Regions from separate parts of the Evansella cellulosilytica DSM 2522 genome, predicted to be linked through region 2. Evidence: a T-box and tRNA genes for the amino acid it is inferred to sense, from the RefSeq annotation. Region 2 holds a T-box; the other holds one or more tRNA genes.
What was found. A T-box is a leader RNA that pairs with one kind of tRNA and senses whether it is charged. The one in region 2 lies ahead of ileS (isoleucine--tRNA ligase), so its partner is inferred to be a tRNA-Ile.
Positions count from the first base shown of each region.

Region 1: it has a tRNA-Ile gene. The T-box ahead of ileS (isoleucine--tRNA ligase) is inferred to sense a tRNA for this amino acid. The anticodon was not compared.

Region 1 is NC_014829.1:1,838,354-1,843,991, reverse strand. It holds gene BCELL_RS08315 (MFS transporter) at 1-572, opposite strand, end outside; gene BCELL_RS08310 (superoxide dismutase) at 899-1,507, opposite strand; gene BCELL_RS08305 (iron-sulfur cluster biosynthesis family protein) at 1,736-2,056, opposite strand; tRNA gene BCELL_RS08300 (tRNA-Ser) at 2,269-2,361, opposite strand; tRNA gene BCELL_RS08295 (tRNA-Ile) at 2,373-2,449, opposite strand; tRNA gene BCELL_RS08290 (tRNA-Met) at 2,632-2,708, opposite strand; gene BCELL_RS08285 (Na/Pi cotransporter family protein) at 2,893-4,491, opposite strand; gene BCELL_RS08280 (helix-turn-helix domain-containing protein) at 4,978-5,313, shown strand; gene BCELL_RS22490 (helix-turn-helix domain-containing protein) at 5,493-5,638, shown strand, end outside.
Region 2 is NC_014829.1:1,214,788-1,220,425, forward strand. It holds gene BCELL_RS05565 (coiled-coil domain-containing protein) at 1-2,312, shown strand, start outside; T-box leader at 2,599-2,849, shown strand; gene ileS (isoleucine--tRNA ligase) at 2,901-5,638, shown strand, end outside.

The DNA.
Region 1 (5,638 bases), 620 kb from region 2:
ACAACCGCTGTTAAGAATAAACCTAATGACACTGCAAAGATAACACGATACCCAATTAATCTATCCATATGCGTAATTAAAAAGCCAGCACTAATGGGTCCGATCATTCCTGCAAAGGAAGTAAGGATACCTAAGAAACCATTAAAGAAATCACGCGTTTCAGGTTCTGTAATTTCAAAAGTAAGGACATTAAAGGATAGCCAATAAAAGCCTAATCCAATCCCTAACATTCCACCTAAAAGCAATAAATAGTTTCCAGCATTCTCACCTAAAAAGAGAACTGTGAAATAAAATATAGACAAAAAGCTAACACCTAACCGCAAAACAATAACCCGATCTACTTTTTTTGCCCATCGACCAGCGATGATAAAGGTAATCGGTTGCATAACTACAGACGCTAAGTTATATAGGGCCAAATCCATAAACTCCCCTGACTGCTTCCAAAGGTACACATTAACAAATGTATTCGATAATGCTATTCCGAGAGAGTATAACCCTCCAATTATAAGCAGAAGGTTTAGGTCCTTATTTGGCTCTACATCACCAATCATCTTTCGTACCAACTTTTTCATAGCAGACGCTCCTTTTGCCGTGACACTGCTTATTGTACCTCTATACAAAAAGCTTATTCGACAAACGAAAAAATTCATGTTTTTATACAAAGAGTAAGGTCATGCAAAAATGCGGCTATTTAATTTTATATAGGTTGTGTGTTCGCTTTAGCTCCGATTTTTTTCTAAACTGTTTTACTTTTCAAAATAAAAAAGCCTAAAACAAGCTTAGTCCAGTTCCCACTGCTATTCTCGCTACACTTTGCGGAAAAATTCCAATCGAAGTTTTCTTAACTTAAATAAAGACCTATGAGGAATTTCCTCATAGGTCTTTAAGTCGGTTCGACTTATTTAGCTGCACTAAAACGCTTTGCAACTTCTTCCCAATTTACTACGTTAAAAAATGCATCAACATAGTTAGGGCGTAGATTTTGGTATTTTAAGTAATAAGCATGCTCCCAAACGTCAACACCAAGGATTGCTGTTTTCCCTTCCATGATAGGAGTGTCTTGGTTAGGTGTACTTGTAACTGTTAATTTTCCTCCGTCTACTACTAACCATGCCCATCCTGATCCGAAACGAGTTAAAGCTGCATTTTTAAACTCTTCCTTAAACTTATCAAAACTTCCAAAAGCTGAATTAATTGCATCAGCTAACTCTCCAGTTGGTTCTCCACCACCGTTTGGAGACATAATTTCCCAGAATAGTGTGTGGTTGAAATGACCACCACCATTATTTCGAACAGCACCGTGTATACTCTCAGGAAGTGCGTCTAAATTGCTTAATAGTTCCTCTAAACTTTTTCCTTGTAGATCACTGTGCCCTTCTAATGCATCATTTAATTTAGTCACATATGTGTTATGGTGCTTCCCGTGGTGAATTTTCATTGTTTCCTCATCAATATGAGGTGTTAGTGCATCATGAGCGTATGGTAGTTCTGGTAATGTAAAAGCCATTTTTAATCTCCTCCTTAAAATATATGTAGATATGATTCATTAAGAGTCTTTTAAAAACTCTTAATAATACCCAAAAAATATTATCACCTTTCCAACAGTGAAAAAAGGAATAACTTTCAATTTTCACATTATCAGATATCCCCTCAAGTTTCAAACAATAAACCTCCATCTTATATTATATAGAAGTATATTGGATTATATTCAAAAACTCGAAGTGTCAAAGCAACTTTAGACTTTTTTGATCATCATTCTCGGATTAAAAATTTGATTATCACTTTTTAATAAAAAAGTATTCGCTTCTTCTAGGAAATCTATTGTCATCATTTCATCATACACCCATTCATATTGCTTCTGAAAAACAATTGTGAAATCATTTTGTTCATTGGATGCAACTTCATAGCCTTCTTCAATTTGAGAAATTTCCTCTAGGTGTGTTACACCACTAACAACACAACCACATCCATCAAAATCATATTTTAATGCAATCATATTTGAATTAATTTTCTGCTTTAATTGGTCCACTGCACGAGATGTTAACTTAATTATCATGTTTAGCACCTTCCCTTATACCGTCTACACATATTGTATCAAATATTGAATGAAGAAAGAAAATAATGCGCTTAAGTTGGATACAGAACTTGTTACTATTACATGTTTAAAGTCATTCTCCCTTCACAACTAGGTTTCTCTAACAAATATCATGAAAGCACAAAAAACGTGTATGCTTGTTTAATACAAACATACACGCAAATTATGTAATATGGCGGAGGAAGAGGGATTCGAACCCCCGCGGGCTTTGACACCCCTGTCGGTTTTCAAGACCGATCCCTTCAGCCGGACTTGGGTATTCCTCCGCAATTTTAGATGGTGGACCCTGTAGGACTCGAACCTACGACCAACCGGTTATGAGCCGGTTGCTCTAACCAACTGAGCTAAGGGTCCATGATAAGATTTAATAAGATTATTAAATTATTGTTACTAATATTACTATACCCTTCCTCTTCTAGCCTATCAGAATGCTAATGCGTCGGGGCAGCTCGATGCTTATTCATGAAGACATCGCTCGTTGCTCTAACCAACTGAGCTAAGGGTCCGTTAATAATTAATCATGTCAGTACTTATTATGGTAGCGGCGGAGGGGATCGAACCCCCGACCTCACGGGTATGAACCGTACGCTCTAGCCAGCTGAGCTACACCGCCATCTCTTTGTTTTTTATCAGCGACAATGACTATAATAGCATGTCCACATTCTATAAGTCAACGTTTTTCTAAAATATTTTTTATTTTTTTTATTTAACTTTTTTTAGTATAGACGTAAGGAAAAAATTTTACAAGATAGCAGTGTCAAAAAGTGCTAAAAGCCCTTTTAACACTGCCTTATTCTTTATTCTTCTCCGATTACAGCTTCTGCAATATTCACTGCATGATCCCCAATACGCTCTAAATTACTAATCATGTCAACAAAAATGATACCTGCTGACGCTTCACATGCACCTTCATTTAATCTTAAAATATGTTTTTTACGTAACTGTCGCTCCATTTTATCTATCTTTTCTTCCTTTAGTATTACAGCTCTTGCTTCTAAAATATCATTTGTATCTAATGCCTTTATCGCTTGCTTTAATGTCTCTATCGTTAAATTAAACATATCATTTAAATCTTCTAGTGCAAGTTCTGAAACTTTCACTTTATTTGTAACTTGGTATTCAGCTAATTCAATAATATTTTCCATATGATCACCAACACGTTCAATATCACGGACAGTGTCCATCAACATCGAGTGTTGTGCTGAGTCTTGTGTCGAAAGGGAATTTGCTGAAATTCTTATGAGATAATCTGTAATCTTTCGGTCTAAATTATTTATTGCATCCTCGAATTGGTATGTCAATTCAGCATGACGCTTTTGCTTCGTTTTAACAAAATCAGATGCAGCAACTAATCCCTGTTCTGACAACTCCGCCATTCTTAAAGTTTCTTTCTTAGCTTGCCCTAAAGCAATGGAAGATGATTGTTGAACTAATGCAGGATCTAAATGCTGTGCTTTATACTCAATTACAGTCTCATTACCAGGAATGATCTTAGTAACAATAAATGCAAGTACCGCAACAAATGGTAATTGTATTAATACATTTGACGTGTTGAATATACCATGAGCTACTGCAATTGTCATGGCTTCATTAAGATTTAATCGTTCCTGAAGAAAATACATCATTGATATATATGGATGGATTAATAAAAGGACTATAATTGTACCAATTAAATTAAAGATTACATGTGTCATAGCTGCTCTTTTTGCTGCTATCGATGCACCAAGTGCTGCAAGAACAGCAGTAATTGTTGTACCGATGTTATCTCCAAATAAAACTGGTAAAGCTGCATCAAGTGTCATCGCACCTTGTTCATATAACTGCTGTAATAATCCGATTGACGCCGAAGAGCTTTGAACAGCTACAGTAAAAATAGTTCCAATGAGTACACCTAGGAGCGGAATTTCACTCATGGAAACTGTTAATTCTGCAAATATCTCTAAATCCCTTAATGGCTTTAACCCTTCTCCCATCAAGCTTAATCCATAAAATAATGCTCCAAAACCAAAAAATACTTGTCCTATATTGTTAGCTTTACGATTTTTCAAGAAGAAAATTAAAAATGTACCAATTGCTATAATAGGTAAAGCATAGTCTGATATTTTAAGACCGATAATGAATGCAGTAACCGTTGTACCGATATTCGCTCCCATAATAACACCGATAGACTGCCTTAGAGTCATAAACCCTGCATTAACAAGGCCAATAGCAAGGACTGTTGTCCCTGTTGAAGTTTGCAATAGTACCGTAACAACGATACCTGCTAAAACCCCCATAATTGGATTACTAGTAAATTTATCTAAAATGTCACGAAGCTTGTCCCCTGCTGTTTTTTGTAGGCCATCTCCCATATACTTTATCCCAAAAAGGAATATCGCCAATCCGCCAAAGAACATAAATAGAAGGTCTCTTAATTCTAACTCCAACAACGTCATCCCCTTACATTTTCTCTATCGTCTAATTTCGTCACATTTCTCATACTAATCGTTCAACATTAATTAATTGTTAATGAATTGTAAAGAAATTATTAAGATTTTAAACCCACATTCACTATACACATTTTCGAATTAAAATCCAATGGTTGTTTTTTAGTCGAAATATAGGATAAAATGTAGTAAAAGCTAGTAACGCGTCACTGACTACGTTAAAACAATTACTGAAGAAAATTATGAAAATATTGTGACAATAATAGAATTGATAAAAATAAATGTAATAAATGTCTTGACTATTCGAATGATTATTTCAATAGTTTTCCTCAATTTATTAAAAAAATATGCTATATTTGATATATTACTTAGATTTAAAATGATATATCAATAAGTTTTTGTCTAAACCAAAAATATATATAAGAAATTGTCCATATTAAAAAGGAGAAATGGCAAATGATTGGAGAGCGAGTAAAAAGATACCGTAAAGAAGCTGGTATGACCTTGACTGAATTAGCTGATAAAGCTGGCGTTGCAAAATCTTACTTAAGTGCACTTGAAAGAAATATACAAACAAACCCATCTATCCAATTTCTTGAAAAAGTTGCAAATGTTTTAGGGTTATCGATAGATTATCTTCTAAAGGATCAAGTAGATAACGTATCTATAGTAGATGAAGATATAGATAAAGAGTGGGTGAACTTAGTTCAAGAAGCGATGAATTCCGGGGTTTCTAAAGAAGAGTTCCGAGATTTCCTTGAATTTAATAAATGGAAAATGAAGCAAAAATAATGGTTTTAAGATGCTGTGATGTTCACAGCGTCTTTTTTCATCCAATCACCATTCTTTATAAAGAATACAAAACACTTTCCGTTATACTTTCACCTCTGTTTTTTCGTAAAATAAGCATTTATCTTTTCTTGTTTGTGCGTTATAATGAGCAAATGAGGTGTAAAAAAAGGAGGTTAGCTATGATTGGGGAAATTATAAGAAAAAAGAGGAAAGAACGAGGTATCTCACTTTCAGAATTATCTAGAATGACTGGTGTATCTAAGTCATACTTAAGTTATATTGAACGCGGAATGAAAAAAAATCCATCAATTGAGGTGATTAAACG
Region 2 (5,638 bases):
AGGAAGCTGTTGAGATTCAAGAAAACGATGATTTTCAATCATGGGTTGCTCCAGTCCATTGGAAAACAAATTCAAATCCTTCTACATTTATAAAGTGGAAAGAGGAAATTGGAGCAAGTGCTAAGGAAATGACAGATGAACGGGAAGAAAAAGAGAAAGAACTGAAACGATGGGAACAATGTTATGATTCATATAAAAGCTTTCTCCAGAATTATCCTTATGACATGTTAATGACGTGGGAGGGTTCGCTTTCTGATTATAAAACAAAATTATCAAAAATATCAGGAGATATTGGTAAGTTAGAGATCTATCTCGCTGAGACTAAACGGATGATTTCTAGTAATCATGACAAGAAGAAGCAATATCAAGAAGAAAAACAAGGTCTACAAATGAAAATGGAGAAGGGGACTACTTACCTCCAGTATTCACGAGAGGTTGATAAATGTCTTGAAAAAGAAAAAGAAATTGTTGAGAGTCTTGCAGAGATTACTAGAAAGCTGAAACGTGTCCGTGAAGAATTAAAGAGTTTTAATAACGAAAAAGTAGAATTGGACGGACGAATAAGTAGGCTTGAAATAAATGTAGAGAACCTGAAAGATGATGACATGTATATTACTGTACAATCGTTAATACCTCTCTACACGAATGAAAGTAAAACGATTATTTTGCAGAAGATTCGTGAGCTGGAAAAGAAAAGAGATAAAATAGCGACAACTTATGGAGAATGGATAGAGAGACGGAAAGCTACTTCGGATGCTATCAGCAAATTGGCTAACCAAATGAAAGTATTGAAAAAAGAACATGATTATATAGATGAAGGACGTTCACTTCCTACTAATAGTACTCCGCTACTCCAAAGTTTGTGGGAGAAGATTGAGAAGCTTAACGCAGATAGAGAAAAGTTTAGTAAAACTGTAGAAGAAACTTTAACAAAAAAAGAAAACCAAAAGGGAAAGGTTGACTCATTACGAGATAGGTTTAATGAAACATTCCCTGAGAAAGAAGTTTATTTGTTTTCACAACCATTAAACGAAGTACCAATTTTGTTAGAGCGCGAGAAGAAAGAACTAGATGAACGGATACAATATATTAATAAACAAATAGAGAGACTGGATAAGGAATTTGAGAAGCTGAATCAAACGATGCAAGAGCTTAATAGATTCAGTGTAGCCCACCATTTTAATTTGCCAGAAGTAGAAGCTCATCTCTTAAATGAAGAAGAAAAGCTAGCATTTTCTAATAGTAAAATGAGGTATGTGCAAGAAACTACTAAAATACTGGGGGATGAAAAAGCTTCTGTTGACATGGAAAGAAGAAAAGTGGAAGAGGCAAAAAGTGAATTTGCAGATTTCTGCAATCGAGCGATTACAGATGTGAAAATGCGAAATATGGCTTTAAATGGGATAAAGCATAAACAGACGTTTGAGGATATTATCGTATTTAAGAATAATATGGTTTCAAGTGTCCAGCGTGCTACAAGTTACGCTAACGAGCATATTCGTCAGAAAGATGCTGATTTACAAGCGTATATTAACCATATTCATTCCCATCTCCAGACACTTACTGAGGAACTGAAACAGATACCAAAGAAAACAAAAGTGAAAGTAGAGGATGACTGGAAACAAATATTTACCTTCTTTATACCAGAATGGTCTGAAGAAGAAGGGAAATCCAAAATACGTGATTATATAGAATGGATTTTAGAGCAGTTAGAGTCAGACAGATTTTTAAACGATCAAGGGCAACAGGACCATGGCAAGGTAAGAAAGGACATTGAAATGTGGCTTCAATCAAAACAGCTTTTGCAAATTGTTATGAATAATGAGGTTATGAAAGTGAATTGCCGTAAAGTGACGAATGATAATAAGGTTTCAACTAGGTCATTTTCATGGGAGCAAAGTAATGTTTGGTCAGGTGGAGAAAAATGGAGTAAAAACATGACTCTTTTCCTCGGAATACTTAATTATGTTGCAGAGAAAAAACAACATATCATGCCGAAGATAAAACGTCATAGGTCTGTTATTCTTGATAATCCGTTTGGAAAGGCATCGAGTGATCATGTCCTAAGTCCAGTATTTTTTGTAGCAGAACAACTTGGCTTTCAGATTATTGCTTTGACCGCACATGCCGAAGGTAAGTTTTTACAAGATTATTTCCCAATCATTTATAGCTGCCGTCTACGAGCATCTGTCAACGATTCTAAAAAAATCATGACGAAAGAAAAGTGGCTTCACCATGCATACTTCCAAGATCATGAACCAAAAACTATAGATCGTCTTGGGGAAATAGAGCAATTGCCTCTTTTTGAATAATAATGGGTGCCTGTCACTTGTCCATTCGACAAGTGACAGTGATTGACCTAATTAAGTAAATGATTAGAGTTGGATGCCGTGATTGTTTATGATGTCACGGAAGAAAACGATTTTTAGATTTGAAAAAATATCTGTGTCAACGACGAGAGGATTGTATGAGATTTTATTTGTTGGAGAGATGAAATGTTAAAAGTGGACTAGAAGTTAATGCTTAAAGCTTTTTCAAAAGCGCTTGACATTTCTATTCTTAATAGTGTAGTCTTGTTTTTAACAAAAATTGTAATAATTAAATTTGGTGACGAGAACGAGTAGGTATGTAATCTGTTCTACAGAGAGTTGACGTTTGGTGCAAGTCAATGTTCAGACCATATTGAATATCCTCTCCGAAAAGCAAAGCTGAAAGAATTTTAAGCTTTGACGGGATTCCGCCGTTAAAAGGAACGCGTATGATTGTACGTTGAATGAGTGCTATGAATGTAACTTATAAGTTTATTTATAGAATCTGGGTGGTATCGCGGGTTAAAACTCGTCCCTAACATTAGTTGGGGGCGAGTTTTTTATTTTAATAAAGTAAAGGAGTGAGGAAAAATGCAAAAGGTTAATGTAAATGAAAAAGCGATAGAAAGGGAAAATAGAATTCAAAGTTACTGGGATTCAAATAACATTTTTCAAAAATCAGTAACCAATCGTGAAGGAAGAAAAACATTTGTATTTTATGAAGGACCACCAACTGCCAATGGGTTGCCTCATGCTGGGCATGTTTTAGGCCGTGTGATTAAAGACTTTGTAGCAAGATATCAAACGATGCGAGGTCATCAAGTAATTAGGAAAGCAGGGTGGGATACACATGGTCTTCCTGTTGAATTAGGTGTTGAAAAGAAAATAGGGGTTTCTGGTAAACAAGAAATTGAGGAATATGGCGTAGAAAATTTTATAAATGAATGTAAAAAAAGTGTTTTCGATTATGAGAAGCAGTGGCGCAAGTTCACAGAGGCAATCGGATATTGGGTAGACATGGATAATCCATATGTGACACTCAATAATGACTATATAGAAAGTGTTTGGTATGTCCTTTCCAAGATTCATGAAAAAGGATTACTATATCGTGGTCATCGGGTCACTCCTTATTGCCCTAGTTGTCAAACTTCCCTTAGTTCCCATGAGGTAGCTCAAGGATATAAGGACGTGAAAGATTTGTCTGCTACAGCAAAATTTAAGGTTGAAGGGAAAGAAAATGAATACTTTTTAGGTTGGACGACAACACCGTGGACGCTTCCATCAAATGTTGCTCTGGGTGTACATGATGAAATAGATTATGTGAAAGCGGAGCAACATGGTGATATATATATCCTTGCTAAAAACCTTGTAAAAGATATATTGGGAGAAAATTTCAATGTAATAAGTGAACATAAAGGGCGTGAGTTGGTTGGAATTACTTATGAGCCACCTTTTAACTATCTTACTCTAGAACGTGGCCATGAAGTTATCTCAGCTACATTTGTCACTGATGATAGTGGGACTGGTATAGTTCATCTAGCTCCAGCACATGGCGAAGATGATTACAATGCTATTAAAGAAAGTGGGTTGGATTTTGTAAATATTGTAGATGAAAAGGGGTGCTACACTGATGACATAAAACCTCTTGCTGGAGAGTTTACGAAGGATTGCGATGTTAAAATTATAAAGTTGCTTTCAGACGAAGGGCTTCTTTTTTCAAAAGAGAAGTATGAACACAGCTATCCACATTGCTGGCGTTGCGATTCACCACTTATTTACTATGCAATGGAAGGATGGTTTATAAGAACGACGGAAATTAAAGAGACTATTTTAAAAAACAACCAAACAGTAGAATGGCATCCAGATCATATGAAAGATGGCCGTTTTGGTAAATTTCTTGAAAATATGGTCGATTGGAACTTAGGTAGGAATCGCTACTGGGGTACACCATTAAATGTGTGGGTTTGCGAGGAATGTAATCATCAGTATGTTCCAGGGAGTATTCAAGATTTGAAAGTAAATGCAAAAAGTGGCATGGTGGAGAATCTTGAACTACACAAGCCATATGTCGATGAGGTTATAGTGGAATGTCCTTGTTGTTCGAAGGATATGAGAAGGACGAAAGAAGTGATTGATGTTTGGTTTGATAGTGGTTCTATGCCATTTGCGCAATATCATTACCCATTTGAAAATAAACAGATGTTTCATAAACAATTCCCAGCAGATGTAATTGCTGAAGGAGTAGATCAAACGAGAGGATGGTTCTATAGTCTGTTAACGGTATCATCTCTTTTCACAGGGAAAGCACCTTATAAGCGGGTTTTATCACTAGGGCACATCCTAGATGAAGACGGGCGAAAAATGTCTAAAAGTAAAGGGAATGTCATTGACCCAATCGATTTGGTTAAAAACTATGGTGCTGATGCTTTACGTTGGGCATTGCTTGCAGATAGTGCTCCATGGAATAATAAACGTTTTTCAGAAAACGTAGTCAGTCAGGCGAAATCGAAGCTAGTCGATACATTGAATCATGTTCATTCCTTTTACACGCTTTATGCAGAGATAGATGGCTTTGATCCTAATAAACACGAACAAGGAGAACGATCACTTCTAGATAAGTGGGTGTTATCTCGATTAAATACTGTAACAAAAAACGTTAAAGAACATTTAGATAACTACGATTTTACAGCAGGAGCAAGGGAAATAAGTTTACTAGTTGATCAAGTTAGTAATTGGTATATCCGCAGATCGCGTGAGCGTTTCTGGAGTGAAGGGTTAAATGATGATAAATTAGCAGCTTATCATACGTTATTTAAGGTACTAGTAAGAATCAGCCGATTGCTTGCTCCTTTTACCCCATTTATCGCAGAAGATATTCATTTGAATTTAACGAGTGAGAGTGTGCACTTATCTGATTTCACTAAAGCAAATGAAGAAGAGGTTAATCTACTGTTAGAAATCGAGATGGATAGCGTATTACAAGTTGTAGAACTAGCTCGTGCCACTCGTAATATGACAAATATTAAAACGAAGCTACCTCTATCTATGCTTACTGTTGTAGGTTCGAAAAATGATACGGATTTACTTCGGAAGTATGAATATATCATTAAAGATGAAATAAATGTTAAGAAAGTTCAGTTTACAGACCATACCGGAGATTCTGTACAATATGAACTGAAGTTGAACTTTCCGACTGCAGGTCCAAAACTAGGAAAGCTGGTCGGAGTTGTGCAAAAGACTCTAAAATCTCTAACACCTGAAGATACAAGAAAGATTGTTGAACAAGGTTATTTTGAAACTGATTCTCCAACTGGTGAAAAGGTTCAAGT